DNA from 4 places in the Acuticoccus kandeliae genome. Region 4 is predicted to be linked to each of the others. Evidence: predicted binding sites of a transcription regulator. Region 4 holds the regulator's gene; each other region holds the start of a gene.
The links. The regulator PhoB, encoded in region 4, activates phosphate uptake and scavenging genes when phosphate is short. The targets are predictions, from matches to a motif close to TGTCATNNANCTGTCAT.
Positions count from the first base shown of each region.

Region 1: DBV35_RS00150 (alkaline phosphatase) is a predicted target of PhoB. The motif match lies at 1,972-1,988, and genes of this name have one in related genera.
Region 2: phnA (phosphonoacetate hydrolase) is a predicted target of PhoB. The motif match lies at 1,696-1,712, and genes of this name have one in related genera.
Region 3: phnD (phosphate/phosphite/phosphonate ABC transporter substrate-binding protein) is a predicted target of PhoB. The motif match lies at 2,099-2,115, and genes of this name have one in related genera.

Region 1 covers NZ_QBBV01000001.1:32,170-35,518, reverse strand. Annotated here, with positions in the region: gene DBV35_RS00155 (hypothetical protein) at 1-347, opposite strand, end outside; gene DBV35_RS00150 (alkaline phosphatase) at 415-1,923, opposite strand; gene DBV35_RS00145 (pyruvate kinase) at 2,030-3,349, opposite strand, start outside.
Region 2 covers NZ_QBBV01000003.1:214,732-218,080, reverse strand. Annotated here, with positions in the region: gene DBV35_RS20230 (alkaline phosphatase family protein) at 1-395, opposite strand, end outside; gene phnA (phosphonoacetate hydrolase) at 398-1,669, opposite strand; gene DBV35_RS20220 (LysR substrate-binding domain-containing protein) at 1,834-2,739, shown strand; gene DBV35_RS31155 (cadherin domain-containing protein) at 2,736-3,349, opposite strand, start outside.
Region 3 covers NZ_QBBV01000002.1:676,896-680,244, forward strand. Annotated here, with positions in the region: gene phnE (phosphonate ABC transporter, permease protein PhnE) at 1-121, opposite strand, end outside; gene phnC (phosphonate ABC transporter ATP-binding protein) at 118-945, opposite strand; gene phnD (phosphate/phosphite/phosphonate ABC transporter substrate-binding protein) at 1,048-1,995, opposite strand; gene DBV35_RS15780 (Na/Pi cotransporter family protein) at 2,319-3,349, shown strand, end outside.
Region 4 covers NZ_QBBV01000003.1:30,672-34,020, reverse strand. Annotated here, with positions in the region: gene pstB (phosphate ABC transporter ATP-binding protein PstB) at 1-191, shown strand, start outside; gene phoU (phosphate signaling complex protein PhoU) at 234-962, shown strand; gene phoB (phosphate regulon transcriptional regulator PhoB) at 965-1,657, shown strand; gene DBV35_RS19480 (GcrA family cell cycle regulator) at 1,703-2,323, opposite strand; gene DBV35_RS19475 (aspartate aminotransferase family protein) at 2,518-3,349, shown strand, end outside.

The DNA.
Region 1 (3,349 bases), on a different contig from region 4:
ACGCCGCGGCTCACGATCCGGACGTTGAAGGGCACCACCTCGACCGTACGCTTGGAATAGATCGCCACGATGTCGTCCGGCCATTCGGCGGAGGTCTCGCAGAAGGGGCAGACCGCCATCGGGCGCTTGGTCAGCACGAAGAAATTCGATTCCGCCTTCAGGGGTGGCGCCATGAAGCCCTGGAGCGTGACGCGCTTGCCGTCCATCGCCTTGGCGTAGTCGGAGAAGGAGAGGTCCTTGTTGTAGAGGTCGCGCATGCGCACGACGTCCTCGGCGCCGGCCGGGCGCGCGACGGCGCCGAGCAGCGCCGCGGCGCCCATGGCGGACAGGAAATCTCTGCGGTCCATTGAACCCTCCTGAGGCGATGGCGGTGGTAAGAGGGGCCACCGCGGCGGCCCCTCGGTGCCCGATGGCTTAGTTCTGCGCGGTGTCCATCGCGGCGTGCTTCATCACGTGGAAGATGAAGTTCTGCTCGATGGTGCCGTCGAAGAGGTGGGCGAACGGGCCCTTGGCGTAGACCGCGACGTCTTCACCCGAGTGGGTCTCGGACGAGGTCGGAATCAGCGCCTGCTGGAGATATTCCGGGTCCACAGCCTCTTCCTGGGTGAGGTCCGGACGCGAACCGGAGAACGTGCCGTCCGTCTGCTCCTTCATGAGCGAGCCGGCGCCGTTCAGGTAGCCGATGACGGTGTAGGGCTTGCCGTCCGCGGCGAGGACCGGCTCTTCGGAGTGCTTCACCTGGCCCTTCGCGACATCGTAGCAGAGGCCGAGGATCGGCGTGCCGCGGCCGCAATAGCCGTTGAAGGCGATCGCATGCTCGTGGTCGGCGGTGACGATGATGAGGGTGTCCTCGTCGTCGGTCAGCTCGTCGGCGATCGCAACGGCTTCGGCGTAGGCGACACCGTCCACCATCGCGCGATAGGCGTTGCCGTCGTGGTTCGCGTGGTCGACGCGGCCGCTCTCGATTTCGAGATAGAAGCCGTTCTCGTTGGTCTTCAGGTACTCGATCGCGGCGCGGGTCATGTCGGCGAGCGAGGGCTCGTCGGCGTCGGTCCGGTCCGCCTCATACTTCATGTGGCTGTCCTCGAAGAGGCCGAGGATCGGGGTCGAGCCGTCGAGGTTGAGGGCGGAGAAAGTCTCGGTGTTCCAGGCATACTGGACACCGGCTTCCTGCGCCTCGGCGATCAGGTTGCGGCCGTCGGCGCGGTGGCCCTTGCCGCCTTCCTCGGTGTTGACGCCGGTCGGGGCGAAATAGCGACGGCCACCGCCGAAGGCGAGGTCGACGACGCCGGCCTGCATCTGGTCGAAGAGCTGGGTGGCGATGTCACGCGAGGAATCGCAGCCTTCCGGCACGGCGTCTTCCCAGTCGCGGTTGGCGGTCTTGGCGTAGACGGCGGCCGGCGTCGCGTGCGTGATGCGGGCGGAGGTGACGACACCCACCGACTTGCCGGCTTCGCTGGCGATCTCGGCGAAGGTGGTCAGCGCGTTGTCGGCCTCGGTGGCGCACTCGTCGTGAACGGCACCCTCGGGGGCGAGGTTGATCGTGTTGAAGACCTGCTTGACGCCGGTGTTCATCGAACCCGCGGTCGGGGCCGAATCCGGGGTCTGGGCGTTGACGTTGTAGGTCTTCACGAGGGCGAGGTTCGGGAACGCCTCGTAGGGGAGGACATGCTCTTCGCCGAGCTTGCCCTGCTGCTGGCCGGCGAACAGGCGGATCGCGTAGTTCGTGCCGACGCCGTTGCCGTCCGCGACGAAGAGGATGACGTTCTTGGCGCGGTTCGTGTTCGGCTGGCGGGCGAGCTGTGCCTGCAGCGCGGACTGGGCGTCCGTGTACCAGGTGCTGGAGGCCTGCGGGAGGTCCTGCGCGTGCGCGGCGCCGAGAAGGAGGGCGAGCGCCGTCGTCGCAAGGGCGAGCTGTTTCATGGAAAGGCTCCGGGGTGATGTCGTTGGCTGAGCCTCTACGTCCCGAAGGTGACACTGCGACAACAATGCAATGCCTTGCCCCCTAGCAATTTGCGCAGAATGTGAATCACCAGGATTTCAAGGCGCGGAGCGTCGGCGTTTTCTTGAGGATGTGCGACTCCATCCGGGTGAGGAGACGGTCGAGGATCTCCACCGCGTCGCCGACGAAGGGCCCCTTGTTCAGCATCACGCACTCGGCGCGGGCGGACATCGCGGCGTCGGTCATCTCGCCCCGCGTCGGCGTCCCCTCCTTCACGAGCGTCTCCAGGACCTGCGTCGCCCAGATGACCGGGACGCTCGCCGCCTCGCAGACCCACATGATCTCCTCCTGCATCTCGGCGAGCCGCTCGAAGCCGATCTCCGCGGCGAGGTCGCCGCGCGCGATCATGATGCCGAAGGGGCGGCGGCCGGCCGCGCGCGCGATGAGGTTCGGCAGGTTGCGCACCGCCTCCGGCCGCTCGATCTTCGCGACGAGGCCGAGGGGCCGGCCGGTCGCGCCGGATCTGGCGATCGCCGCCTCCAGCAGGTCGAGATCGTCGGGGTGGCTGACGAACGAGTAGCCGATGCTGTCGGCGCACTCGATGACGGTCGCGAGATCCGCCTCGTCCTTGGTCGTGAGCGGGGAGAGCCCGACCGCGGTGTCCGGAAAGTTGAGGCCCTTCTCCGGCTTGATGCGGGTGCCCGCCGCGCGCGCCCTGCGCACGCGCACGAGCGCGCTGCCCGGCGACACCTCTTCCACGACGCCGTGGAGCTTGCCGTCGTCATAGACGACCCGGTCGCCGACATGGACCCGCTCGACGACCTCCGGGAACGAGATCGTCGCCGCGAAGGGTGCGTCCTCGCCGATGGCGGGCGCGCCGGCGGCGAAGAGGCGGAGCGCGTCTCCGGGCATCGCCTTGCGCTGTTTCTTGGCGTGGGCGGTCTCGGTCGTGCGGATTTTCGGCCCGGCAATGTCCATCAGGATCTTCACCGGCCGCCCGTGCTGCCGCGCGGCCATGCCGATATGCTCGGCCATCGCCTTCCACGCCGCGCGATCATCGTGCGCGCAATTGATCCGCGCGACGTTCATCCCGCGCCGGACGAGATCGTCCACGAGCGACGGATCGGTCGCCGCCTCGGTCGGCAGCGTCACCATGATCCGCGCACGGCGGGCGGCCGTCGCGGGGCCGAACAGCGTCTCGCTCGCCTCCGCGAGGCGGCGGTCGCCGGCGAAATAGTCGGCCTCCGAGGGGGCCGGATGAAAGTCGCCGACCATGCGGGACAGCGCGGCGGCGACCGCGTCGAGCGTCGGCAGGACCCGGCTTTCGAGCCGTCCGAGGGAGGAGAGCCCGCGCCACATCAGGCTGTGCTGGAGGTCGCGCACATCGTGCCGGCGGAGCGCCAGATA
Region 2 (3,349 bases), 180 kb from region 4:
CCGTCCGGGTCATGCGCATAGGCCGCGCCCGGCGAAACGTTGTTGAAGACGACGACGCCGCCCCGATCGGCGAGCCGCTCGGCCATCGTCGGGCGGTGGAGCGTCGCGCCGGTGAGGGCGCGCTTCACGTCGAAGAAGTCCGGCTTGCCGACGTCCTGGAGTGTCAGATGGCCGTTCTTCTTCAGCGCCACCGTGTTGCCCGAGAGGCCGTTGCGGCCGGGCTGGCAGCCGGTCGCGAAGGCGGCGGAGACGACGCGCGTCGCCGACGGGAAGACCGAGCGGTGCGCCGTGTAGCGCGTGGCGCGGCCGGCGAAGGCGGCAAGGTTCGGCGTCGTCTTCGCCGAGACGAGGTCCCGGCGCAGCCCGTCGAGGATGAGGACGATCGCGCGCGTCATGGTCAGATCACCCCGTTCAGCGCGAAATCGAAGATGTCGTAGTTGCGCAGCGGGCCGGACGCCTTGGCGCGGTAGGCCTCGTTCAGCGGGTGGGAGAGGATGAACGGCACCGCCTGCTCTGCGAGTCCGCCATGGGAGCGGAGCCGCGTCCCGGCGAGGGCGGAGAGGTCGTGGTCGGCCCGATGGGCGCCGAGCGCGAAGCCGGGCGCGGCGATCGCGACGACATCCCCCTCCCGCTCCGGCGGCAGGTCGAAGCGGGCGGCGGCGTCCGCGCCGGTCATCGCCTCGCCGACGCCCTCGGTGCCGGCGACCGTCCCGAGCACATCGGCGACGGGGAGGGCCGGGTCGGTGACGTGGACGCGCACGAAGCCGCCGAGCGCGCCGTGGTGGCGCACGAACGGATCGGTGATCGGGCAGATCACCCGCACCCGCCCCGCACCGAAGGCCGCGTCGATCGTGTCCGCGAGGTAGGCGACGCGGGCCGCGCCCGCATCGTCGGCCATGTCGTTCATGCCGTGATCGGCGACGATGCCGACCGTCGCGCCCGCCGCGAGGAGCGCGCCGACGCGGTCGTCGACGGCCTTCATGAAAGCGTTGGCCTCCGCGGTGCCGGGGGCGTGGGCGTGCTGGATGAGGTCGGACAGGGAGAGGTAGGCGACATCCACCTTGCCCTCGGTCACGAGCTTCACCCCGGCATCGAGCACGAAGAGGGAGAGATCCGGATGATAGGGGGCGGGGGTCGGGCGGCCGACGAGGCGCGTCGCGTCCTCGATGCCGTTGCCCTCCTGCGTCGCCGCGTCGGCCCGCTCGGCGGAGAAGGCGATGCCGTCGAGATCCTTGGCGAGCGCCTTGAGGAGCTTGTCCTTCGCGGTGACCGCCGCGACGCGCACGCCGATCCCCGAAAGGCCGGCGAGGATCGTGCCGGTGCGCATCCCCTCAGCGTCCAGCATCATGATCTCGCGCCCGGTGGCGGCGTCGAAATAATAGTTGCCCGAGATGCCGTGGACGCTCGGCGGTGCGCCGCAGACGATCGACACATTGTTCGGGTTGGTGAAGGTCGGCATCGCCGCGAGGGCGGTGGCGGCGAACCCCTCGTCCATCATCCGCACGAGATGGGGGACGACACCGGCGGCGCGGGCGGCGGCCACATAGGCCGGGTCGCACCCGTCATAGCAGATGACGGCCGTCGGGCGGCGCGGGGCGGAATAGGTGCGGCCGTTGACGGTGCAGGCGGGAATGGCCTGCGTCCGCGCGCCGTCGAGGGAGAGGTCCATCAGGGCTCCAGCGGGCGAACCCCCACCGTTATCAAACCGCCATGTGTTTGATGTATAAGGGTTCTTATAGAGAACACGTCACGCTTTCGCGATGCGTGCTGAGTAATCCGATCCGGATGGCTGATGCAATTGAATTAAATTCGCGCGTTGTGAGATGAATTCACATGACAAAACGACGACTTCCACCGATCAAATCTTTGATTGCACTTGAAAGCGTCATCCGCACAGGCAGCGTATCCGCCGCAGCGGAGGATTTGTCCGTCACACACGGCGCGGTGAGCAAGCAGCTCGCGCATCTTGAGGACTGGATCGGGCTCCCGATGTTCCGCGAGCGGCGGCGCGGGATGATCGCGAACGCCTCGGGCGAGCGGCTCGCGGCCGCCGTCGGCGCGGCGCTCGACGGGATCGAGCGGGCGCTCGACGAGGTGATGGCGACGGAGAACCAGCCGGTGCTGACCGTGGTCGCCCCCGCGACCTTCGCGATGCGCTGGCTCATCCCGCGCCTGCCGACGCTGGAGCTGCGCGGCCGCGAGGTCGGCATCCGCGTGCGCCCGACGCACACGACCGAGGATTGGGACGCGCTCGACTATGATCTCATCGTGCGCCGGGCCGAGCCGCTGCCCGCGCGCCTCTCACCGCGCCCGCTCTTCCGGGAGGCGCTGGGCCTCCTCGTCCCGCCCGCGCTCGCCGGCGCCGGGGACCCGCGTCAGCTTCCCTTCGTCGACGCGGCGACGCGCACCGGCGAGCTCACCGCCTGGTGCAACAAGGCGTTCGGCGGCCGTCCCGCCCGGCCGCCGAAGATCTATCCGCATTTCTATGTGGCGATGGAGGCCGCGCTCGCCGGGCTCGGGGCGATCGTCGCCCCCGTCGCGCTGCTCGGCCCGCAGCTCTGCCAGGGGGCGCTGGTGGAGCCGTGGCCGCACCTGCGCGTCCCCGGCGCGCTCTACAGCATCGGCGTCGCGCCGGACGGGCCGAACCGCGCGGCGTCCGAGGCGCTCTCCGCCGCGATGGTCCGCCAATGGGCCGAGGCGGCGGCCGCCGCCCCGGAGTTCGCCGCCGCAGCCGTCTAGAGCAGGAAGTCCGCCGCGCCGAGATCGGCAAGCGCGACGCCGCGCAGCGTGACGGTCCCGTCCTCCAGGGTGAGGACGGTGTCGCCGTGCCCATTCTCCGCGAGGTCCAGCGCGGCGAAATCGTCGAGCCCGAGCGCAGTGAGGTCGATCACGTCGACGCCCGCCGCGTAGTCGAGCACGCTGTCATCGCCGCTGCCCGCACCGAAGACGAAGCGGTCCGCGTCCTCGCCGCCGATGAGGATGTCGTCGCCGACCCCGCCATCGAGGACATCGGCCCCCTCGCCGCCGCGCAGCGTGTCGTCCCCGTGCCCGCCGGCGAGCCAGTCATCCCCGGCCTCGCCGCGCAGCATGTCGTTCCCGTTCCCGCCATCGAGCGAGTCGGCGTCGCCGCCGCCAAAGAGAGCGTCGTCGTCCGCCCCGCCGAGAAGGCTGTCCGCGCCCTCGCCGCCGACGAGAATGTCCTCCCCGGCGTGACCGGCGAGCGTGTCGGCCCCCGCGTCACCGCGCAGGAGATCGTCGCCCGCGCCGCCGCCGAGCGCATCGTCCCCGCCACGGCCGAGGATGCGGTCATCGCCCTCGCCGCCATGGATCGTGTCCTCGCCCGCGCCGC
Region 3 (3,349 bases), on a different contig from region 4:
AGGCGCAGGCGGCGACGAGATAGAGGCCGAGCCCGGCATAGATCGCGATCCGCCAGCGCCGGTCGCGGATGAGGATCGGCGGCCGGCGCCAGGTCCGCCCCGCGGCGGCGGGTGCGCTCACGAGAGCCCCTCAAGCCGCTCGGCCATCTCGCGCTCGCTCTGCGGGCCGGGCTCGTCCTCGGCCGCCTTGCGGCGCATCGCGGTCCAGTCCTCCTCGCCATAGATCTTGGTGAGGGCCGCCTCGTCGAGCGCGTCGGGCGGCCCGTCGAAGACGAGCTCGCCGGCGCGCAGGCCGAGGATGCGCTGGGTGAAATCCTGGGCGAGGACGACATCGTGGATGTTGATGATCGCCGGCAGCCCCCGCTCCCGGCACACCTCCAGGATGAGGCGCATGATCTGCCGGCTCGTCTTCGGATCGAGCGAGGCGGTCGGCTCGTCGACGAGGAGGAGCTCCGGATCCTGCTCCAGCGCCCGCGCGATGCCGACGCGCTGGCGCTGGCCGCCGGAGAGGGCGTCGGCGCGCTTGTCGGCATGCTCGGAGAGGCCCACCCGGTCGAGCAGCGCGAACGCCTTCTCGACGCTCTCGGGCGGGAATTTGCGCGTGAAGGAGCGCCAGAAGGGCACGTAGCCGAGGCGGCCGGAGAGGACATTCTCCATCACCGTCAGCCGCTCCACGAGCGCATATTCCTGGAAGATCATGCCGATCCGCCGCCGCGCGCGCCGCAATTCGCCGCGCGAGAGGCGCGTGATGTCGACGTCACCGAGGCGCACGCTCCCCGCGCTCGGCTCGACGAGGCGGTTGATGCAGCGGATGAGCGTCGACTTGCCGGCGCCCGACGGGCCGATCAGCCCGACGACCTGGCCCGGCGGCACTTGGGCCGAGACGCCCTTCAGCGCCTTGTCCCCGGTCTTGTAGGTCTTGGTCAGACCCTCGATGGTGAGCAACGTCGAATGTCTCCGGCGCGCGTCGAGCCCGGCCGGCGGCGCGGCCGGGCGTCGAGAGGATGGGAACCGCGCCGGCCGTCCGGCAGACGCGACGGCATCGGCTTACTGGCAGTCGTAGGTGACGCCGTTCGCCTCGTCGATCTGACGGATCACCGCCCAATCGTCCTTGAAGGTGATCGGGATGAACTGCGCCTCGCCATTGCGCTGGAACTCGGCCTGGAGCGAGGAACCGTCCCAGTCGAAGCTGAAGAAGGCGTCCTTGATCTTCTCCTGCAGCTCGGGCTTCAGGTTGTAGACGACGCCGTAGCCGGTCGTGGGGAAGGTCTGCGAGGTGTAGAGCACCTTCAGCTGGTCCTCGGTCACGACATTGCGCTCGATCATGCGCTGCTTGACCGAGTTCGCGATCGCTGCGGCCGGATAGTCCTTGTTGGCGACGCCGAGGATCGAGTTGTCGTGCTTGCCGGAAAAGACCGGCGTGAAGTCCTCGCCCGCGATGAGATTATACTCCGACTTCAGGATCGCCGAGGGCGCCTTGAAGCCCGAGTTCGACGTCTCGGACGTGAAGGCGAGCTCCTTGCCCTTCAGATCCTCGACGCTCTCGATGCCCGAGCCCGGATAGGTGATGATCTCCATCTCGTAGCCGAAGGACCCGTCCTCCGCGGCCATGATGGTGAAGGGGCGGAAGCCGGCGCAGGCGACCGCGAGCGGGTTCGACCCGGTGTTGAAGCCGGCGATGTGGAGACGGCCCGCGCGCATCGCCTCGATCTGCGCCGCGTTCGACTGCACGGGGAAGAACTGCACGCGCTTGCCCGTCTGCTCCTCCAGATAGGTGAGGAAGTCGGCCCAGGCCTCGCGATAGACGGCCGGGTCCTCGACCGGGGTGTAGGCGAAGATCAGCGTGCCCGGATCGATCTGGTCGGCCGCGTTCTGCGGGATGTCGGCGATGAGGTCGCCGTCGGCGTCGGTGTAGCGGTCACTCAGCGTGAAATCGGCGAGCGCTGGCGATGCGAACAGGATCGCGCCCGCGAGCGCGGCGAGTGTGCGGTTCATGTGTCCTCCCTGGTCCGGCTCGCCACCTTGGGTGGTCGGCCGGTTCTTATTGCGCCGATCCTGCCAGCCGGGCGCGCCGATGGCCAGACCGGACGGGCGATTTTGTCATCTCACTGTCATGTTACACGGCGAAAAAGCGCACAGTATGAGCGGGGACTCGGCGCCATGACGCATACGTGCCGGAAATTCCTGCCAAACATCCCTGGAACGATACGCACGAAATGCGCATGATAGAGAGTCGATGACGCTTTCGGTGCGCTCTTCCCAAACGGCCGCGCGCCGCGCCATCCACCCGTCCGCTTCCGACCATCGGGGATGACAGTTTGGAGACATTGATCCACCTCGCAGGTGCAGTCGCCCTCCTGTTGTGGGGCATACGGACCGTCCGCACCGGCGTGGAACGGATGTTCGGGCCGCAGATCGAGACCCACGTCGCGGTGCTCACCGGCCGCCGCCTCGCCGCCTTCGGGCTCGGCGGCGCGGCCGCCCTCGCCTTCCAGTCGTCGACCGCGGTGGTGCTGATGGCGGCGAGCTTCGCCTCGGGCGGGGTGCTCGCGATGCCGGCCGCGCTCGCGACCGTGCTCGGGGCGGAGGTGGGATCGAGCCTCGCGGTCCTCATCCTCAACATCGACATCGCGATCCTCGCCCCGCTCCTCCTCTTCGCGGGTTTCGTGACCTTCGGCGCCTCGCGCGAGCGGCGGGGCAAGAATGCCGGGCGGATCATGCTCGGCCTCGGCTTCATCCTCACCGCGCTCGGCTTCCTCGGCACGGCTGCTTCCGGCCTCGCGGCGAGCCCTGAGGCGGCCGAGATCATCGGCATCCTCAGCGGCGAGGCGATCATCCTCGTGCTCGCGACAGCGATCCTCACCTGGATCATGCACTCCTCGATCGCGGTCGTCCTGATGATCGCGCAGCTCGTCTCGTCCGGCGGCCTGCCGCACGATGCCGGGCTGTGGATGGTGATCGGCGCCAATGCCGGCGCGGCGCTGCCGGCCCTCGTCAGCGGCTGGGCGCTCGGCGGCAAGGGGCGCCAGCTCGTCACGGGCGCGGCGATCCTGCGCCTCATCGGCGTCACGCTCGGCGCGGCGATGCTGTCGATCCCCGGCCTCACCGCGCTGCCGGTGATGGACCTTGCGGCCTCCCATGTCGTCATCGCGCACTTCGCGCTGAACCTTGCCGTCGCGCTCGCGGCGCTCCCCTTCGTGCGCGCCCTCACCCGCCTCGCCGCGATCGTTGTCCCGAGCGCACCCGCGCCCGAGGCCGACCGCTTCGCCGAGCAGATGTTCCTCGCCCCCAGCGACGTCGCGACCCCGCAGACCGCCTTCCTCAACGTCGCGAACGAGACCTCGCGCGT
Region 4 (3,349 bases):
TGATCCGCGAGTTGCGTGAAAACTATACGATCGTCATCGTGACGCACTCGATGAGCCAGGCGCAGCGCGTGTCCGACCGCACCGCCTATTTCCACCTCGGCTATCTTGTCGAGGAAGGCCCGACTGAGAATATTTTCAACGATCCGCAAGAGAAGCGGACGAAGGACTATATCACCGGCGTTTTCGGCTGATCGTATCGTCGAGGCGCACGGACAATCTGGAGGATGACGTCCGTGACGGATAGTGTTCGCGACCGGCAGCGTGAGTTGCAGAGTCTTGCCGGTGAGATCGCAGAGATGGGCGGGCTCGCCGAGCGCCTCGTGATGGACAGCGTGATCGCGCTGACCCGGATCGACACCCAGCTCGCCCGCGCCGTGATCGCCGCCGATCAGCGTCTCGACGCCATGCAGCGCACGGTCGAGGCGCACGCGGTCGATCTGATCGCGGCGCACCGTCCGGTCGACAAGCCGCTGCGCGAGCTCGTGGCGGCGCTGCGCATCTCCTCCGACCTCGAACGGGTCGGGGACCTTGCGAAGAACAACGCCAAGCGCGTCCTCGCGATCGAGGGGCGGATCCATCCGACCCGCGTGGCGCTCGGCGTGGAGCACATGTCCGACATCGCGCTCGAGCAGCTGAAGGCCGTGCTCGACGCGTTCACGAGCCAGGACCTCTCCGCCGCCCTCGAAGTGCGCAATCGCGACGACGAGGTCGACGCCATCTACACGTCCATTTTCCGCGAGCTTCTGACCTACATGATGGAAGACCCGCGGAACATCACCTTCTGCACCCACCTCCTGTTCTGCGCGAAGAACATCGAGCGCATCGGCGACCACGCGACCAACATCGCCGAGAACATCCACTACCTCGTCACCGGCGAGCAGCCGGCCGAGGCACGGGTGAAGGCCGACACGTCCGCCTACCTGCCCGCCGACTTCACCAGCAAACCCCCTAGGAGTTCCTGATCGTGCCACGGGTCATGATCGTGGAGGATGAGGAACCCCTCATTCTCCTCCTGCGCTACAATCTCGAAGCCGACGGATATGATGTCGAGGCTTGCCGACGCGGCGACGAAGCCGAGCTGCGCCTCCTCGAAGAACTCCCGGACCTTCTGATTCTCGACTGGATGCTGCCGGGCCTCTCCGGCATCGAGCTGTGCCGCCGCATCCGCTCGCGGCCCCAGTCCGAGCACCTGCCGGTCGTCATGCTGACCGCGCGCGGCGAGGAGACGGAGCGCATCCGCGGCCTCGCGACCGGCGCGGACGATTATGTCGTGAAGCCGTTCTCGACGCCTGAGCTGATGGCGCGCGTGCGGGCGATCCTGCGCCGCTCGAAGCCGGAGGTGGTCTCCTCGATGCTGCGCGCGGGCGATATCGAGCTCGACCGAACGACGCACCGCGTCCGCCGCGCGACGCGCGAGGTCCATCTCGGCCCGACCGAGTTCCGCCTTCTGGAATTCCTGATGCAGTCCCCCGGCCGCGTCTTCTCGCGCGAGCAGCTTCTCGACGGGGTGTGGGGACGGGACGTCTATGTCGACGAGCGCACCGTCGACGTCCATATCGGCCGGCTGCGCAAGGCGATGAACCGCGGCAAGGCCCGCGACCCGATCCGCACGGTGCGCGGCGCCGGCTACGCCTTCAACGACCAGTTCGCGCGCTGAGGCGCGCGGGCCCGGCGGTCGCAGCCGGGGGAACGGGAGGCCGCCTCAGTGCGGCCTGTCCTTGCCCTTCTTGGCGACGCGCTGCGGGAACGCGAGATCAGCGTGCGCATTGCAATAGACGGCACCCGGCGTCGTCCGCGCGCCGCAAAAATGGAAGCGCGGATCGGACGGATCGCCGATCGGCCAGCGGCAATGGGAATGTCCGAGATCGAGCAGCGTGATCCCACCGCGCAGCGGCACGACCTCCGCGACCGGCTCGGGCTGGGGCGGGGCGATCATCGGCGGCGCCTCGCGCTCCACCACCTTCACCACGGTCGAGCCGACGGCCATGACGCGCGGCTGCGCGCCGGCGGGCTTCGGCCGCGCGACGTGGGGCGGGACGGACGGCGCCGGCGCGCTGACGGTGCGCTGGCGCGTCGGACGGGCCTTCGGCGTTTTGACGCGCCCAGACAGGCCCAGTCGATGGATCTTGCCGATCACCGCATTGCGGCTGACGCCGCCAAGGGTGGTCGCGATCTGGGAGGCCGAATGGCCTTCCGCCCAGAGTTTCCGCAGCACTTCGATTCGCTCGTCGGTCCAGCTCATCGGGCAACCCCCTTTGTCCACGGCCGATCCACAGGGACTCCACAGCCGCACGCCGACGATCGGCGCCAGGAAGCGCGGCAAACCGTGAGGAGTATGCGGGGCACGCGAAATCGTGCCTTGCTGACGCGAATCCTAGGAGATTTGACGAATCACCGTCTATGCCCTCGGACTCACGGACGACTCGAACCTTGCTTTTTCCCCAACCATCGGGAAGAAAGCCCGCTCGTTCCCGCCACATCAAAAGTTTCATGTGGAGAAGCGCGAAAGGCGCCGAAATGACCCTCAACAGCCTGTTCAAGAACTACAACCGCGTCGACATCTCCTTCGAGAAGGGGGAGGGCGTGTGGCTCGAGGGTTCGGACGGGCGACGATATCTCGACATGGGAGCCGGCATTGCGGTGACCGCGCTCGGGCACGCCCATCCCCATCTCGTCGAGACGCTGCGGGAGGCCGCGGGCAAGGTCTGGCACACGTCCAACCTCTACCGGATTCCGGAGCAGGAGCGGCTCGCCGAGCGGCTGTGCGCGGCGACCTTCGCCGACCGGGTCTTCTTCTGCAACTCGGGCGCCGAGGCGAACGAGGCGGCGATCAAGGCCGCGCGCCGCTATCATTATGTGAAGGGCGCGCCGAACCGGACCCGCATCATCACCGTCGAGGGCGCCTTCCACGGCCGCACGCTCGGCACGATCGCGGCCGGCGGCTCGCCCAAATATCTGGAAGGCTTCGGTGAGCCCCTCACCGGGTTCGATCAGGTGCCGTTCAACGACCTGAAGGCCGCCGAAGCGGCGATCGGGCCGGATACGGCCGCCATCATGGTCGAGCCGATCCAGGGCGAGGGCGGCATCCGCGTCATGGACCGGCAGGTCCTGAAGGGCCTGCGGGCGCTGTGCGACAAGCACGGCCTCTTGCTCGTCTTCGACGAGGTACAGACCGGTCTCGGCCGTCTCGGCACGCTCTTCGCCTATGAGAGCCTCGGCGTCACGCCGGATATCCTCGCCTCGGCGAAGGGTCTCGGCGGCGGCTTCCCGATCGGCGCGTGCCTTGCGACCGAGGATGCGGCCTCCGGCATCGTCGCCGGCACGCACGGCACCACCTTCGGCGGCAACG